3 regions of the Sphingopyxis sp. LARHCG72 genome follow, and region 2 is predicted to be linked to each of the others. Evidence: predicted binding sites of a transcription regulator. Region 2 holds the regulator's gene; each other region holds the start of a gene.

Region 1 (4,913 bases), on a different contig from region 2:
TGGCCGCGCTGGTGAGCGCCGAAGGGCGGCTGCGGGTCGCCAACCAGGGCTTCCTGCTTCGCGCGCTGGGCGAGGATGACGCTAGCCATTATGCGGGCCGCGACGTCGCCCCGATGATCCGGCTCGATGAGGGCGGCGCGCTCTATTTCGCGCGCGAGGGCGACCGCGCGACGCCGGTGCGGATGATCCAGATCCCGCTCGCGCCCGCCGATCCGAATACGCCGATGCTGCTCGCGCTGCTCGACGAGGAAATGGGGCCGGCCGATCGCGGCACGGCGCAAACCTATGTCGAAACCTTGTTGTCGCTGCTCCCATTCGGGCTCGCGATGGTCGATCGCGATGGGCGCTTCCTCTATATGAACCGCGCGTTCGTGCGCGCCGCAAGCGTTCCCGACGGCAAGATGCCGCGTTACCCTGGCGACATTGTCGTCGGCGAGGACAAGGGGCCGCTCGCCGACATGATCCGCCGCCACAGCAGCGGGCAGCAGGTCGGCGGCGACCTGTCGATCCGGCTCGCGGGGCAGAGCGGCGACCCGGTGTCGATGCGCGTCGTCGGCGTGCGCGGGCTGGGTGAGGCGGCGGTGCTGCTCAGCCTCAAGGATTCGAGCGAGGAATCGCGCCTGAAGCGCCAGGTCGCGCAGGCGTCGAAGATGCAGGCTGTCGGCCAGCTCGCCGGCGGCGTTGCGCATGACTTCAACAATATCCTCACCGCGGTACTCGGCGCGTGCGACCTGATGCTGATGCGCCACACGGCGGGAGACAGCGATTATGACGACATCCAGCAGATCCGCAGCAACGCGAACCGAGCCGCCAGCCTGACGCGGCAGCTGCTTGCGTTCTCGCGGCAGCAGACGTTGCGGCCGCAGATATTGCAGCTTCCCGACGTGATTTCGGAGGTGTCGCACCTGCTGAAGCGGCTGATCGGCGAGACCGTCCAGCTCGCGGTGCATCACGGCCGAGGGCTCGGCGCGGTGCGCGCCGACCCCGGTCAACTCGAACAGGTGATCATCAACCTTGCAGTCAATGCGCGCGACGCGATGCCGGGCGGCGGCACGCTGACGATCGAAACCTATCCGGTGTCGGCGGCCGAAGTGCGACAGATGGGCAATGAATTCATGCCGCCCGCCGACTATTGTGCACTCAAGGTTAGCGATACCGGCACCGGCATCCCCGCCGACGTGCTACCCAAGATTTTCGAACCCTTCTTCACCACCAAGGATGTCGGCAAGGGCACTGGGCTTGGCCTCTCGACCGTATACGGGATCATCAAGCAATCGGCGGGCTTCATCTTTGCCGACAGCAAGCCGGGGCAGGGGACGAGCTTTTCGATCTATCTGCCCGTTCACCGGGCCGAAGGCGATGTGCCGGTCGTTGCGCCGCCGCCGGCCAAGCCCAAGAAGAGCCAGTGGGGCACCGGCACCATCCTGCTCGTCGAGGACGAGGATATGGTGCGCGCTGTTGCGGAACGCGCACTGACCCGTGCAGGTTATAGTGTCGTCACCGCCTCGCAGGGCGAAGAGGGGCTCGAACGTTTTGCCCAGATGGAGAAGGTCGATTTGATCATCAGCGACGTTGTGATGCCAACGATGGACGGCCCCGCGATGGTGCGCGCCATGCGCGCCAAGCGCCCCGACCTGCCGGTGCTGTTCATGTCGGGCTATGCCGAGGAGCAATTGCGCCAGTCGATCGACATCGACGATGTCGCCTTCCTGCCAAAACCCTTTTCGGTTGCGCAGCTGGCCGAGGCAACCTCGGCGGCGCTCGACGACGCAGCGCATCGGGTGTCCAATGGCGAGTAATCGCCGCATCCTGCTTGTCGAGGACGATGTGCTGATCGGCATGATGCTCGCCGACATGTTCGATGCGCTGGATCTTCCCGAACCCGCGCAGGCAACGAGCAACGAGGAGGCGCTTGCGCTCATCGCTGCCGAACCGCTCGCCGGCGCGCTTGTCGATATCAACCTTGGCGATGAAAAGGGCTGGCCGGTGGCCGATGCGCTTGCCGAACGCGGCATTCCGTTCGCCTTCACCTCGGGAGGGGGCGATGTTATTCCGCCCGCGCATGCGCATCGCAAACTGATTACCAAGCCATTTCGGATCAGCGATATCGAGGCGGCTCTGGAAGAGTTTTCGGCTGAATAGCAAGCTTCTCGCCGAAACGAATTTTATTTTGTTCTCTACTTGTTCATGGAGAACAAATGTGGCACATAGTTCCGGCGTTGCGATGCTTCTGCTGTCGCTCTAGAGCTGGAAAGGGACGGTTATGGCCGGACAATTGTCACTCGTCGAATCGGGGAAATCAGTGAACAACACGGACAGGCAGAAGGCGCTCGACGCCGCGCTCGCACAGATCGATCGCGCGTTCGGCAAGGGCTCGGTAATGAAATTGGGCTCGAAGGAAGCGATGCAGGTCGAGGCGATCTCGACCGGTTCGCTCGGCCTCGATATCGCACTCGGCGTCGGCGGCTTGCCGCGCGGCCGCGTCATCGAAATCTACGGCCCTGAAAGCTCGGGCAAGACGACACTTGCGCTCCACACGCTCGCCGAAGCGCAGAAGACCGGCGGCACCGTCGCCTTCGTCGACGCCGAACATGCGCTCGACCCCGTCTATGCACGCAAGCTTGGCGTCAATATCGACGAACTCATCGTGTCGCAGCCCGATACCGGCGAACAGGCGCTCGAAATCGTCGACACGCTCGTGCGGTCGAATGCGATCGACGTGCTCGTCGTCGACTCGGTCGCGGCGCTCGTTCCGCGCGCCGAAATCGAAGGTGAAATGGGCGACAGCCACGTCGGCCTGCAGGCGCGCCTGATGTCGCAGTCGCTGCGCAAGCTCACCGGCTCGATCAGCCGCTCGCGCTGCATGGTGATCTTCATCAACCAGCTGCGCATGAAGATCGGTGTGATGTACGGCAACCCCGAAACGACGACCGGCGGCAACGCGCTCAAATTCTACGCATCTGTCCGCCTCGACATCCGCCGCACCGGCCAGATCAAGAATGGCGACGAAATCGTCGGCAACACGACGCGCGTGAAGGTCGTGAAGAACAAGGTCGCACCGCCGTTCAAGCAGGTCGAATTCGACATCATGTACGGGCAGGGCATTTCGAAGATCGGCGAGATCCTCGACATCGGCGTCAAGGCCGGCCTTGTCGAGAAATCGGGCGCGTGGTTCAGCTATGACTCGATCCGCATCGGGCAGGGCCGCGAAAATGCGAAGAATTTCCTGACCGAGAATCCCGAATTGCGCGAACGGCTCGAAGCTGCGATCCGCGGCCGCACCGACGCGGTGGCCGAAGAAATGATGGCCGGCCCCGACGTTGAGGGCGACGACGACAATTGATAGCCTTCCGGCCGGTTCGCCTTGGTGGATCGGCCGGCGAACGGCGGCGGGCCTCCAGCCCCCTCCTTGCCCCTATTGGGGCGCCTGCATTCCCTCTCCCCTGCAGGTGGGTCCGCCCGCCGTTGACTTCGCGTGACTTTTCACGCCCTTTCCGCTTGATCCTTGCCTGACCGCGCCCAGCGGGTACAACGCGCCATGCCCGCGATCCGTCTCTTCGGCCTGCCGACCGATATCAACAGCAGCTTCGAACGCGGCGCAGCCGCCGGCCCCGCCGCGATCCGTGCGGCCCTGTGGAGCGACCGTGGCAATATGGCGAGCGAACTGGGGCCCGAGATCGGTGCCGAGGTTGCCTTCACCGACGATGGGGATTTGCCGCTGACCGAAGATACGGCGCGCGACGACGCGGCGATCCGCCGTCACGTCACGATGCTCCACGAAGATGGCGAGGTGCCGCTCGCGATCGGCGGCGACCATGCGGTAACCTTCCCGCTTGTCGAGGCTGCGGCGACCTGTTTCGGCCCGGTCAATATCCTCCATTTCGACGCGCACCCCGATCTCTACGACGATTTTTCCGGCAACCCGCGCAGCCATGCCTCGCCCTTTGCGCGCATCTGCGAAGCTGGTCATGCCAAGCGGCTGGTGCAGGTCGGCATTCGCACGCTTACCGGCCACTGCCGCGAGCAGGCAGACCGGTTCGGCGTCGAGATTGTCCCCATGGCGTGTTTCACTCCCGATGCGGTCCCGGTGCTCGAGGGACCGCTGTATATCTCGATCGATCTCGACGGCCTCGATCCGTCAGCAGCGCCGGGTGTTGCGCATCCCGAGCCGGGCGGGCTGACGGTGCGCGAGATGCTCGCCATATTGCACAAGCAGACCGCGCCCATCGTCGGCGCAGATATCGTCGAACTGCATCCCGGTCGCGATATCGGCGGTGTCACCGCGATTCTCGGTGCCAAGCTGGTTCGCGAGCTGGCGGCGCTGATCGACCGCAACGGTCCTTGCCAAGATTGAACCCCTGAGGAGAGCGCCATGAGCCTGATCGTCCACCATCTGAACAACAGCCGCTCGCAGCGCATCCTGTGGCTGCTCGAAGAAATCGGCGCGCCGTACGAGGTCAAATATTATGATCGCGATCCGGTGACCAACCTTGCGCCACCCGAACTGCTCGCGGTCCATCCCCTCGGCAAGTCGCCCGTGATCGAGGAGCTCGACGATGCCGCCCCTGGCGGAAGGGGCCGCGTGATCATCGAATCGGGCGCGATCACCGAATATCTGTGCGAACGGCACGGCGGCGGGCATCTGGTGCCCGAACGCGGCACCCACGATCATATCAGCCACCTCGAATGGCTGCATTTCGCCGAAGGGTCGGCGATGACGCCGATCCTGCTGCGCATCTATACGGCTCGGCTCGGCGAAGCCGCCGCGCCGATCGAACCGCGTATCGCGCAGCAACTCGACGCCCATTTCGCCTATATGGAAAGCCGCGTCGGAGCGAACGGCCATTTCATCGGCAACGACCTGTCGGCGGCGGATATCATGCTGAGCTTCCCTGCCGAAATCGCGATCATGC
Region 2 (4,913 bases):
TCGATGGTGAGACGATCGGCGTGCGTGCCCGGTTGATGCCGCCGCCGACCGCGAGCCTGCCCGGCGGTTATGATTTCGCGCAGCGCGCTTGGTTCGATCGCATCGGCGCGGTGGGAACCGTGCTGGGAGAGGTTTCGCGGGCGCCGGGCAGTGGACGCGCCGCGCCGCCGCTGCGCGCGCGATTGAGCGCGCATATCCACGGCCAGGTCGAGGGATCGGCGGGCGGCATCGCGGCCGCGCTCGTGACGGGGGATCGCGGCGCGATCAGCCAAGCGGACGAGGAAGCGATGCGGCGCAGCGGCCTTGCGCACCTTCTGTCGATCAGCGGGCTGCATGTGACTGCGGTGGTCGGCTTTGCGATGCTGCTGACGATGCGCCTTCTCGCGCTCAATCGCCGGCTCGCACTCGCGGGTTATGTCCTGCCGCTTGCCGCCGCAGCCGGTGCGCTTGCGGGAGGGGGATATACGCTCCTTGCAGGGGCGGAGGTTCCGACGCTGCGATCCTTCATCGCCGCGCTTCTCGTGCTGATCGCCTTCCTGATGGGGCGCGAGGCGCTCACATTGCGGCTCGTCGCGGCGGGGGCGCTGATCGTGCTGATCTGGCGCCCCGAATCGCTTGCCGGGCCGAGTTTTCAACTCAGTTTCGCGGCGGTTACCGCCATCATTGCGCTTCACGAGAGCCGCGCAATGCGGGTGTTCCTTGCGCGCCGCGAAGAGCCGTGGCTATTCCGGCTGGGGCGCGGGGTTGCGGGGCTGCTGATCACCGGTTTGGTCGTCGAAGTCGCGCTCGCGCCGATCGCGCTGTTCCACTTTCACAAGGCGGGGCTCTATGGCGCGCTTGCCAATGTCGTCGCAATCCCGCTCACGACATTCGTCATCATGCCGGCCGAGGCGCTCGCGCTGCTATTCGACAGCGTTGGCCTCGGCGCTCCCTTCTGGTGGGTCACCGAACAGGCGCTGCAACTGCTGATCGGCCTTGCGCACGGCGTCGCCGAGGCGCCCGGTGCTGTCGCCATGCTGCCCAGCTTCCCGTCATGGGGTTTTGCGCTGGCTGTTTTTGGGGGGCTCTGGATCCTGCTCTGGCAAACTCGCTGGCGGCGGGCGGGGATTGTTCCGCTGGTCATCGGAGCGGCTGCCCTGCTCGCCCAGCCGCGCCCCGACCTACTCGTCACCGGGGACGGCCGCCATATCGCCGCCGCGCTTCCCGGTGGCAGCTACGCGCTGCTCCGCGATCGCGCCGGTGACTATATTCGTGATACGATGACGGAGGCGGCGGGTGTCGATGCGCCCCTCGGCGCGCTGGCCGAGCTCGATCATGTCGAATGCAACCGCGATTTTTGCCGCTGGAGCCAGGGCGAAGGCGCTGTGCGGCGCGTCATTCTCGCCACGCGCGGCCGCGACCGGATCGAGGGCGCCGACATGGCGGCCGCCTGTGCTGCCGCCGATGTCGTGGTCAGCGATCGCTGGCTACCGCGCGAATGCGTGGGCCGCTGGATGACGATCGATCGCGACAGTCTCGCCGAAACCGGCGGGCTGGCGCTCTATCTGGGCGAAACGCCCGAAGCCGTCGCCGCGCTCAAGGCGGGCGACGAACATCCGTGGCGCTTGCCGCCGCAACTTAGTGGTAACGACGAAGCAGTCCCGACAGCCGACCTTGCACGATAACGCGCTCGGCGGGGTAGCGCTGCGGTTCATAGGCGCTGTTCGCGGGATCGAGCCGGATCATCCGGCCTTCGCGGCGGAAATATTTGAGCGTCGCATCCTGTCCGTCGACGAGCGCGACGACGATATCACCCTCGCGCGCGGTGCTCGCCTTCTGGATCAGCGCATAATCGCCGTCGAAAATGCCCGCCTCGACCATCGAGTCGCCCGAGACTTCTAGCGCATAATGTTCGCCAGAGCCGAGAAGCGCAGCAGGAACAGCGAGATTGTTGTGATCCTCGAACGCCTCGATCGGCACGCCCGCGGCGATCTTGCCGTGGAGCGGAACCTCGACGATGTCGTTCGCCGCGATCGGACGCAGCGCGGGAGCGGGTTTGCGGAGCGGAACGATATTGTCGCGATCATCGCGCACGGCTGGCTTAGCGGCGTCGGGAACCTTGAGCACCTCGAGCGCGCGCGCGCGGTTGGGAAGGCGGCGGAGGAATCCCCTTTCTTCCAAAGCACTTATCAGCCGATGTATACCCGATTTCGACTTGAGGCCGAGCGCCTCCTTCATCTCCTCGAACGACGGCGAAATGCCGCTGGCGTCGAGCCGTTCCTGGATGAAGTGGAGCAGTTCATGCTGCTTTGCGGTCAACATCGGTCGTTCTCCATGATGGCCTGGATGACGCCCAAGCCGGACATAGGGAGAACGATAGTGGAACAAAGCGGAACTTGTCAAGCGACGGCGATGTAATCCGCCATTTCCCCGGCATCGCGCGCCGGGGCGCCAATCTCGCGGATCAGCAGAGCGTTCGCCGAAGCGAATGGCAGGGTGAGTCCGCTATCCTGCCCGAAAAGCGGGACAAGCTCGCCATTTTCGAGTCGCGCGCGCAGATAATCGCGCCGTGCACCGCCTGCGGACAAGGCCGCGGCGAGCGGCGCGCGGTGCACCACCGGCAGCGGATCGCGCGCGCCGGCGAGATGCCGGACCAGCGGCAGCAGGAACATGGTCGCGGTGACGAACGCCGACGAAGGGTTGCCGGGAAGGCCGAGCAGGATCGCGTCGCCGAGCCTGCCGGCGATCACGGGTTTGCCGGGGCGCATCGCGATGCGCCAGAAATCGAGGCTTCCGCCCGCCGCTTCGAGCGCGGCGCGGACATGATCATGGTCACCGACCGAGGCGCCGCCGACGGTGACGATGACGTCGTGACGTCGCGCCAGTTCCTTGAGAACATGAGCGAGTTTTTCCCGGTCATCGGGGATGTGATGCGGCAGGACCGGATCGGCGACGTCGCCCGCGAGCATCGCCGCGAGCATCGCGCCATTGCTGTCGGGGATCTGGCCGGGGGCGAGTTCGCGCCCCGGCTGCACGAGCTCGTCACCCGTGGTCACGATCGCGACGCGCGGGCGCATGCCGACGGCGAGTTGTCCTGCACCGCTCATCGCCGCCGCGGCGATCGCGCCGGGCGTCAGCCGGGTCCCGGCGGGCAGCAGGCAATCCCCCGCGGCGAAATCGATCGCGCGCGCGCGGATATGGCGCCCGCGCGAACCCGGCCCGTCGCCGGTGAGAAGGAGTTGCCCGCCCGACAGCGCGACATCTTCCTGCACGATCACGGTATCGGCGCCCTCTGGCAGCATTGCCCCGGTAAAGATGCGCACCGCGTGGCCTACGTCGACGTGCAGCGCGGGCACCGAACCGGCGGCCACCTCACCGATGACGTGCCAGGGGCCCGGCAAATCGTCGAAGCGAATCGCATAACCGTCCATCGCCGACAGGGCGACCGCGGGCTGGTCGCGCAAAGCCCGGACATCGTGCGAAAGATATCGTCCAAGCGATTCGGAAAGCGCGATATTTTCGCTTCCAAGCGATTCGCGTAGTGCGAGCAGCCGCGCCTGCGCTTCTTCGACCGGAAGCAGGCCGCTCATGCGGCGCGCCAGTCGCCCGAACGGCCACCGCTCTTTTCGATGAGGCGGATATCGCCGAGCACCATCGCACGATCGAGTGCCTTCGCCATGTCGTAGAGCGTCAGAAGCGCGACCGAAGCAGCGGTGAGCGCCTCCATCTCGACGCCCGTCGGCCCACTTGTCTGCGCAACAGCTGTGACCGCGATGCCATTGTCTTCCCATGCAAAATCAACACAGACCTTAGTCAGCGAAAGCGGATGGCAGAGCGGAATGAGGTCGGCGGTGCGCTTGGCGGCCATGATCCCGGCGATCCGCGCGGTCGACAGCACGTCGCCCTTGGGCGCGTTGCCGCTGCGGATCGCTTCAAGCGCCTCGGCCGACATGGTGATGCGCCCGCCCGCGACTGCGCGGCGCTGCGTGGCGGGCTTGGCGCCGACATCGACCATATGGGCCGCGCCTGTTTCGTCGAGATGAGTCGGTCTTTTCGTCATGGCGCAAGCCAAGCAATGGCGGGCGGGAAAGGCAAGACGCTTTGGTCGCTTGCCGTCGTTCGAGCGGCGATTGCCCGATGGCAAATTCCGTCGAGGCCTTGCAATCGAGCCGGCATCCGGCGCATGGAGGCGGTATGAAGTCCGCCGACTGTACCATCTGAACCGGCTTTCGCGTTTCGACGCGAGAAGCCTCCGCGCCGGCATGCGCAAAGCGTGCCGGTCCGCGTTCGCACGTGCGGACGCAGGGACCGAAGCCGTTAATCCGGCTCAGATTCGATGGTAACTTCCATGAACAATTTTTTCGAAAGCCCCTTCAAGGGCATCACGCTCGACCGACAGGTCACCAATCCCAACATCGTTGTCGGCCGCTACAGCTATTATTCGGGCTATTATCACGGCCACAGTTTTGACGACTGTGCCCGTTTCCTTTTCCCGGACGCTGGTGTCGACCGGCTCGTTATCGGCAGCTTCTGCTCGATCGGATCGGGGGCAGCCTTCATCATGGCCGGCAATCAGGGGCACCGGAACGACTGGATCAGCACATTTCCCTTCTTCTGGATGCCCGAGGTGGCGGCCTTTGCCGGGGCAGCCAACGGATTTGAGCGCGCTGGCGATACCGTAATCGGAAACGACGTATGGATCGGATCGGAAGCGATTGTAATGCCCGGCGTCAGGGTCGGCGACGGGGCCGTGATCGGGACGCGCGCGGTCGTGACGCGCGATGTGGAACCCTATGCCATCGTTGGCGGCAACCCGGCGAGGGTAATCCGAAAGCGTTTCGACGAGGCGGACATCGCCATGCTGCTCGAACTCGCATGGTGGCATTGGACCGACGATCAGCTTCGCGAGGCGATGCCGATCCTCACCAGCGCGG
Region 3 (4,913 bases), on a different contig from region 2:
TGCGGCCGGCTGCTCGCGCGAGCGCCGCAAAAAGCTGGTCTTCGTGTCCGGCGCCTGAAATGTCCTGGGCGAGTTCCTCCGTCAGATGAAAATGCTTCACGTCGATCATCGGCCGCTGGCGCGTTCCCGACCCGGCTGCCCGCGGTCCGCTCCTTGGGGTCGCGCTCCGACGGTTCCTTTCCGGCGCGCGCGAAGGTTGGACAAGTCTCCGACGGGTCCTGATATCGCGCGGCGGGCTGCTGTGGTCGCTGCCTCGGCGCGGCAATCTATCGGTGCTCACCGTCTAACAGTCGGATAAGAAACGTAAAGCTTGCTGCTGAAGAGATGCACCCAGTTTGACAGTTGATGCCCCGGGTGCTCGCTCCGCCGGACGTCGCCGCAGCTGCGGCAGGGACGTGGTCAACTGCCGGTAAGCGACCGGATCGCGGCGATGAGTCCCGCGACAAATGATCCAGCGACCAGCGCTGACACGAGCCAATATTCGATCGCCACGGCGCGGCGCTTCCATTTGGGTTCCGCTGTCATCGGAGCGGCATGGCAGGAACAGGCGATGTAGGACAGACGAAAAAGGCTCCTTCGTTGACGACCCCCCCCCCCGGCTTTCGATGCCACAGGAGCCGCATCGTCCCCCCACCGGTCTCCCCGGGCCGCCTACAGAAGCCGCGGTGCGTCCGCTGCCGGCGATTTGCGGCTGAACCAGGGAATGTCGGTACGTTCGACGGCGAGCCGTTCGGCGGGATATTTGGCGACCAGTTTCATGGCGTCTTCGGGCGCAGCGCGCAGCCATTGATCGTGATCCGCGGCGTGCAGGATGACGGGCATGCGATCGTGGATATGGAAAAGCTCCTCGGTCGCATCGACCATCACCATCGTATAGCAGTCGCCCCACTCGTCGCTCTGCCGCCAGAGGCCCGCGCAGGCTGCGAGCGGCTGATCGGCGACGCTCAGCCATGTCCGGGTCATCCGGCCCTTCTCGCCTTCGGCCTCGGCAAAGGCGGTGAAGGGAATGAGACAGCGCTGCGCCGGGTTGGTGAACCAGCTTCGCCAGAAGGTCATCAGCTTGTCGTCGCGGGCATTGTTGACGGGCTTGGGCTTGCTCGTTGGCTTCATCTGTTTGAGCCGCACCGGAAATCCCCAGGTCATGGCCGCGAGCGCGCGAACGCCTGAATCCTCACGTACCACGAACCCCTGCCCGCCGGGATAGACCTCGCCGGGCTGGGCATTGGTCAGCGGGCGGCGCGCACCGAAGGCCGATGCGACTTCGGCGACCGACGCCTTGAGCGTGACGAGATTGCACATGACGGCGGTCCCTTTCAGGCCGCGCCCAGCAACTCGTCGAAATTCTGCTGGATCGGCGGCATGATGCTGAAGCTATTCTTGGGGAAGGGCCGCAATATGTCCAGCGGCGGCCGCGTCCCCATCAACCAGTCGAACCAGTCTTCGGGACGCACGACGCCGACATGGCGATCCTTGTGCGGTGCCAGATCGTCATAGGCCGGCACGGTCAGCGCCGCGAAACTCTCGGGCCACAGGCGATGCGCCGGGCGCCAGACCGCGGCGATGCAGAAGAAGGGCTCTTCCGTAATGAGGCTTGCGGCGTAAACCGTCTTGCCGCGCTTCACGAGGCCGAACTCGTTGGCGAGCAGCAGGCAGGGCCGGTCGATGCTCGCGGTCTCGGACTTGAGCAGCGGAATCTGGAAGATATCGGGGTCGCGCGACGGCAGCCCCCAGAGCATTTCCTTCTCGCGCTCGCGCTGCCCGTCCCACACCATCACCCGGTGGAGCTTGCCGATGCCGACGAGCGCGTCGTCCGTTTCGATATCCATGGTCGTCAATCCTCATGCGCGGAAGCGGCTGAGCGCGCGCTTCCATTCGCGTTCGTCGGGCATGGGGAGCGCGATATCGTCCGGGCCGGGGTCGACCAGCTCGATCCGTACCGGGCGAACGCGCTTGCCCGTCCGCGCGCCGCAGCGGACGCACCAGAATTTCTGCCGCGCCTTGAAAAGATCATCGTCCCACATCCGGCACTGGAAGCGCCACCAGATGCCATAGGGATTGAAGGTCGCGCTATGCCCGCAGCGGCACACGGGCTTGATCGCCCGGAACCAAGCGGCCGCTTCGAAAATATGGGTCGCGCGGGGCTGCCCATCCTTTGTCCAGCCGCCCACGTCACAGCGAAAGCCCGAGCTGGTCGGGGCTCGTCGGCTCCGCGCCGGCGCGCATGCTCTCGACGATCGCGCGCGCGAGTTCGAACGCGGCCTCGACCCGGATGTGGCTCGTCGGTGCGGTAATGCCGACGCGCGCCCAGCCGGGGGCGGAAAGGATGGTCTCGGCGACTCGGGCGGTATCGATTCTGTCCATGGCCTAAAGAGAACATAGGAAGAACATTTTGGCAAGGCTCCGAGCATTGCAGGTTCGGGCGACGTGCGCGCGTGTCGGCCGCGCGGCGGCAGGGCCGCCGCCCGGGAGGGCGAGACATGCAGGAGGCGGGGGACGGACCGGGCGCGGCGAGAGAGGCTCGCTGCCGGTCCGCCGCGGAGAACCGACATGTCCCAACTTTCCAGATCGTCGCGCCAGGGCGGCGCGCGAGCGACGCTCTATGAAGAGATCACCAGCCGGATCATCGCCGACCTCGAAGCCGGGCGCCTGCCTTGGGTGCAGCCGTGGGACGCGGGCCGCGCTGTGGTGGGTCTTCCGTACAATGCCCTCAGCGAACGGCGCTACAGCGGCATCAACATTCTCACCCTCTGGCACGCGGTCCTGACCCGCGGGTTTCAGGGCCATGGCTTCCTGACCTTCCGCCAAGCCGTGGCGCTCGGCGGTACGGTCCGTCGCGGCGAACGCGGCACCCCGGTCGTTTACACGCGCCGCGCCGCTGGGAATGAGCCCGAGCCCGCCGGCGACGGCGCGGGCACGCGCAAGGGTGGCTTTTCCTTCCTGAAGCAGTTCACCCTCTTTTCGGTCGACCAGTGCGACGGCCTGCCCGACAAATATCATGTCGCGGCGCCGTCCATCCCCGAGGGGCTGATCTTGCCGCAGGCCGGCGCGCTGATCGCGGCGACCGGCGCCGACCTCCGCATCGGCGGGGCGTCCGCCTATTACAGCCCGCGCCACGATTTCGTCGCGGTGCCGCGTCCCGACGATTTCTACGAACCGGTCGACTGGCACCGGACCGCTTTTCACGAGCTCGGTCACTGGACGGGCCATAAAAGCCGCCTCGACCGCGACCAGACGGGGAGCCTCGGATCGAAGCCTTATGGCCATGAGGAACTGATCGCCGAAATGGCCGGGGCCTTCGTGTGCGCAGCACTCGGTATCACCCCGTCTGTGCGCCATGCCGATTATATCGGCTCCTGGCTCGAGATCATCCGCGAGGATCATCGCGCGATCCTCCGCGCGGCGAGCGCGGCCTCGAAGGCGGCCGATTATCTGCTCGCCTTTCGCCCCGATCCGTCCGGGCAGGCGGCGGCCGCGTCGGTTGCATCGGCCGCGGCGGCTCCGCCTGTCCCGAGCGCCAGCGATGACGATCGGGCGCCTGCCGAAAGGATCGCGGCATGAAGCTCCTCACACCCGAAATCGCCGTTCGGCTTACCGCCAACGCCCGCGACCGGATCGACGCGATCGAGCGCGGGCTGCGCGAACCAGACCCCCGGCCCGTGGCGCGCTTTTTCAGTCCGGTCGGCGCCGCGACCTGGCTCGCCACCGAAATGGATGTCGACGGCATCCTGTTCGGCCTCGCCGATCTCGGCTTCGGCTGCCCCGAGCTCGGCAGCTTTTCGCTGGCCGAACTCGAGGCGGTCCGCCTGCCGTTCGGGCTCGGCATCGAGCGCGACCTCCTGTTCGAGGCAGCCCATCCGCTGTCGGTCTATGCCGAGGCCGCCCGCGCTGCGGGCTCGATCGTCCTCGGCGAGCGGCGCCTGCTTACCGCGGCGCGCCGCCTCTCGGGGCGCGCTTGAGGCAGCGGCCTTCGGGTCCGCCGGTGGCGGACCCGCGAGGGCGAGGAAGGCCGGGGCTTCATGGCGGGCTTTTGAGCCGGGAGAGCGTCTCGCGGCGGCCCGTCATGGAGAATGGCCATGGCCAGTGCAAAACGAAAGATCACCCTCAGCCCGTCGCGCGATATCCCGTTCGACCGGCTGGTTCTCAGCCAAGCGAATGTCCGGCGCGTGAAGGCGGGCGTGTCGATCGGCGAACTCGCCGACGACATCGCGCGCCGCACCCTGCTGCAGAGCCTCAATGTACGCCCGCAGCTTGGGGATGACGGCGAGGAGACCGGTCTCTTCGAAATCCCGGCGGGCGGTCGGCGCTATCGCGCCCTCGAACTGCTCGTGAAGCAGAAGCGGCTCGCGAAGGATGCGCCGGTCCCTTGCATCGTCCAGTCGGCCTCGGGCATCCTCGCCGAAGAGGACAGCTATGCCGAAAACGCCGTCCGCGAGAATCTGCATCCGCTCGACCAGTTCCGCGCGATGCAGGCGATGGTCGACAAGGGCGCCGAAGTCGAGGCGATCGCGGCGCATTTCATGACGACGCCCGCCGTCGTGCGCCAGCGCCTCAAGCTCGCATCGGTATCGCCGGCGCTGCACGACCTCTATGCCGAGGATGAGATGACCCTCGACCAGCTGATGGCCTTCACGGTGTCGGACGATCATGAGCGGCAGGCGCAGGTCTGGGAGCTGCTCGCGCACAGCTTCAACAAGTCGCCGGCCTTCATCCGCAGCAAGCTCACCGAGAACAGCGTCCGCGCCGCCGACAAGCGCGTGCGCTTCGTCGGCGTCGATGCCTATCTCGCGGCGGGTGGCGGCATCGTGCGTGACCTGTTCGAGGCCGACGACGGCGGCTGGCTCACCGATCCGCCGCTGCTCGACCGGCTCGTCGACGAGAAGCTGAGCGCGATCGGCGAGCGGATCGGAGCGGAA

The links. Region 2 encodes LexA, which represses DNA repair genes until DNA is damaged. Its sites were predicted from a motif close to GTTCCNCNCTTGTTCT; they were not measured.
Region 1: the regulator LexA is predicted to act here: its motif matches at 2,173-2,188, upstream of recA (recombinase RecA).
Region 3: the regulator LexA is predicted to act here: its motif matches at 2,371-2,386, upstream of ACIPPQ_RS06505 (DUF6771 family protein).

The regions. Positions count from the first base shown of each region.
Region 1 is NZ_JBIXJU010000003.1:247,421-252,333, reverse strand. It holds gene ACIPPQ_RS08960 (response regulator) at 1-1,799, shown strand, start outside; gene ACIPPQ_RS08955 (response regulator) at 1,789-2,142, shown strand; gene recA (recombinase RecA) at 2,264-3,343, shown strand; gene speB (agmatinase) at 3,539-4,354, shown strand; gene ACIPPQ_RS08940 (glutathione S-transferase family protein) at 4,373-4,913, shown strand, end outside.
Region 2 is NZ_JBIXJU010000005.1:80,090-85,002, forward strand. It holds gene ACIPPQ_RS12620 (ComEC/Rec2 family competence protein) at 1-1,664, shown strand, start outside; gene lexA (transcriptional repressor LexA) at 1,618-2,301, opposite strand; gene ACIPPQ_RS12630 (molybdopterin molybdotransferase MoeA) at 2,379-3,569, opposite strand; gene moaC (cyclic pyranopterin monophosphate synthase MoaC) at 3,566-4,039, opposite strand; gene catB (type B chloramphenicol O-acetyltransferase) at 4,328-4,913, shown strand, end outside.
Region 3 is NZ_JBIXJU010000002.1:274,067-278,979, forward strand. It holds gene ACIPPQ_RS06480 (LuxR family transcriptional regulator) at 1-109, opposite strand, end outside; gene ACIPPQ_RS06485 (hypothetical protein) at 400-525, opposite strand; gene ACIPPQ_RS06490 (SOS response-associated peptidase) at 652-1,299, opposite strand; gene ACIPPQ_RS06495 (hypothetical protein) at 1,314-1,826, opposite strand; gene ACIPPQ_RS06500 (hypothetical protein) at 1,839-2,168, opposite strand; gene ACIPPQ_RS06505 (DUF6771 family protein) at 2,170-2,361, opposite strand; gene ACIPPQ_RS06510 (ArdC family protein) at 2,548-3,558, shown strand; gene ACIPPQ_RS06515 (DUF2958 domain-containing protein) at 3,555-3,956, shown strand; gene ACIPPQ_RS06520 (ParB/RepB/Spo0J family partition protein) at 4,074-4,913, shown strand, end outside.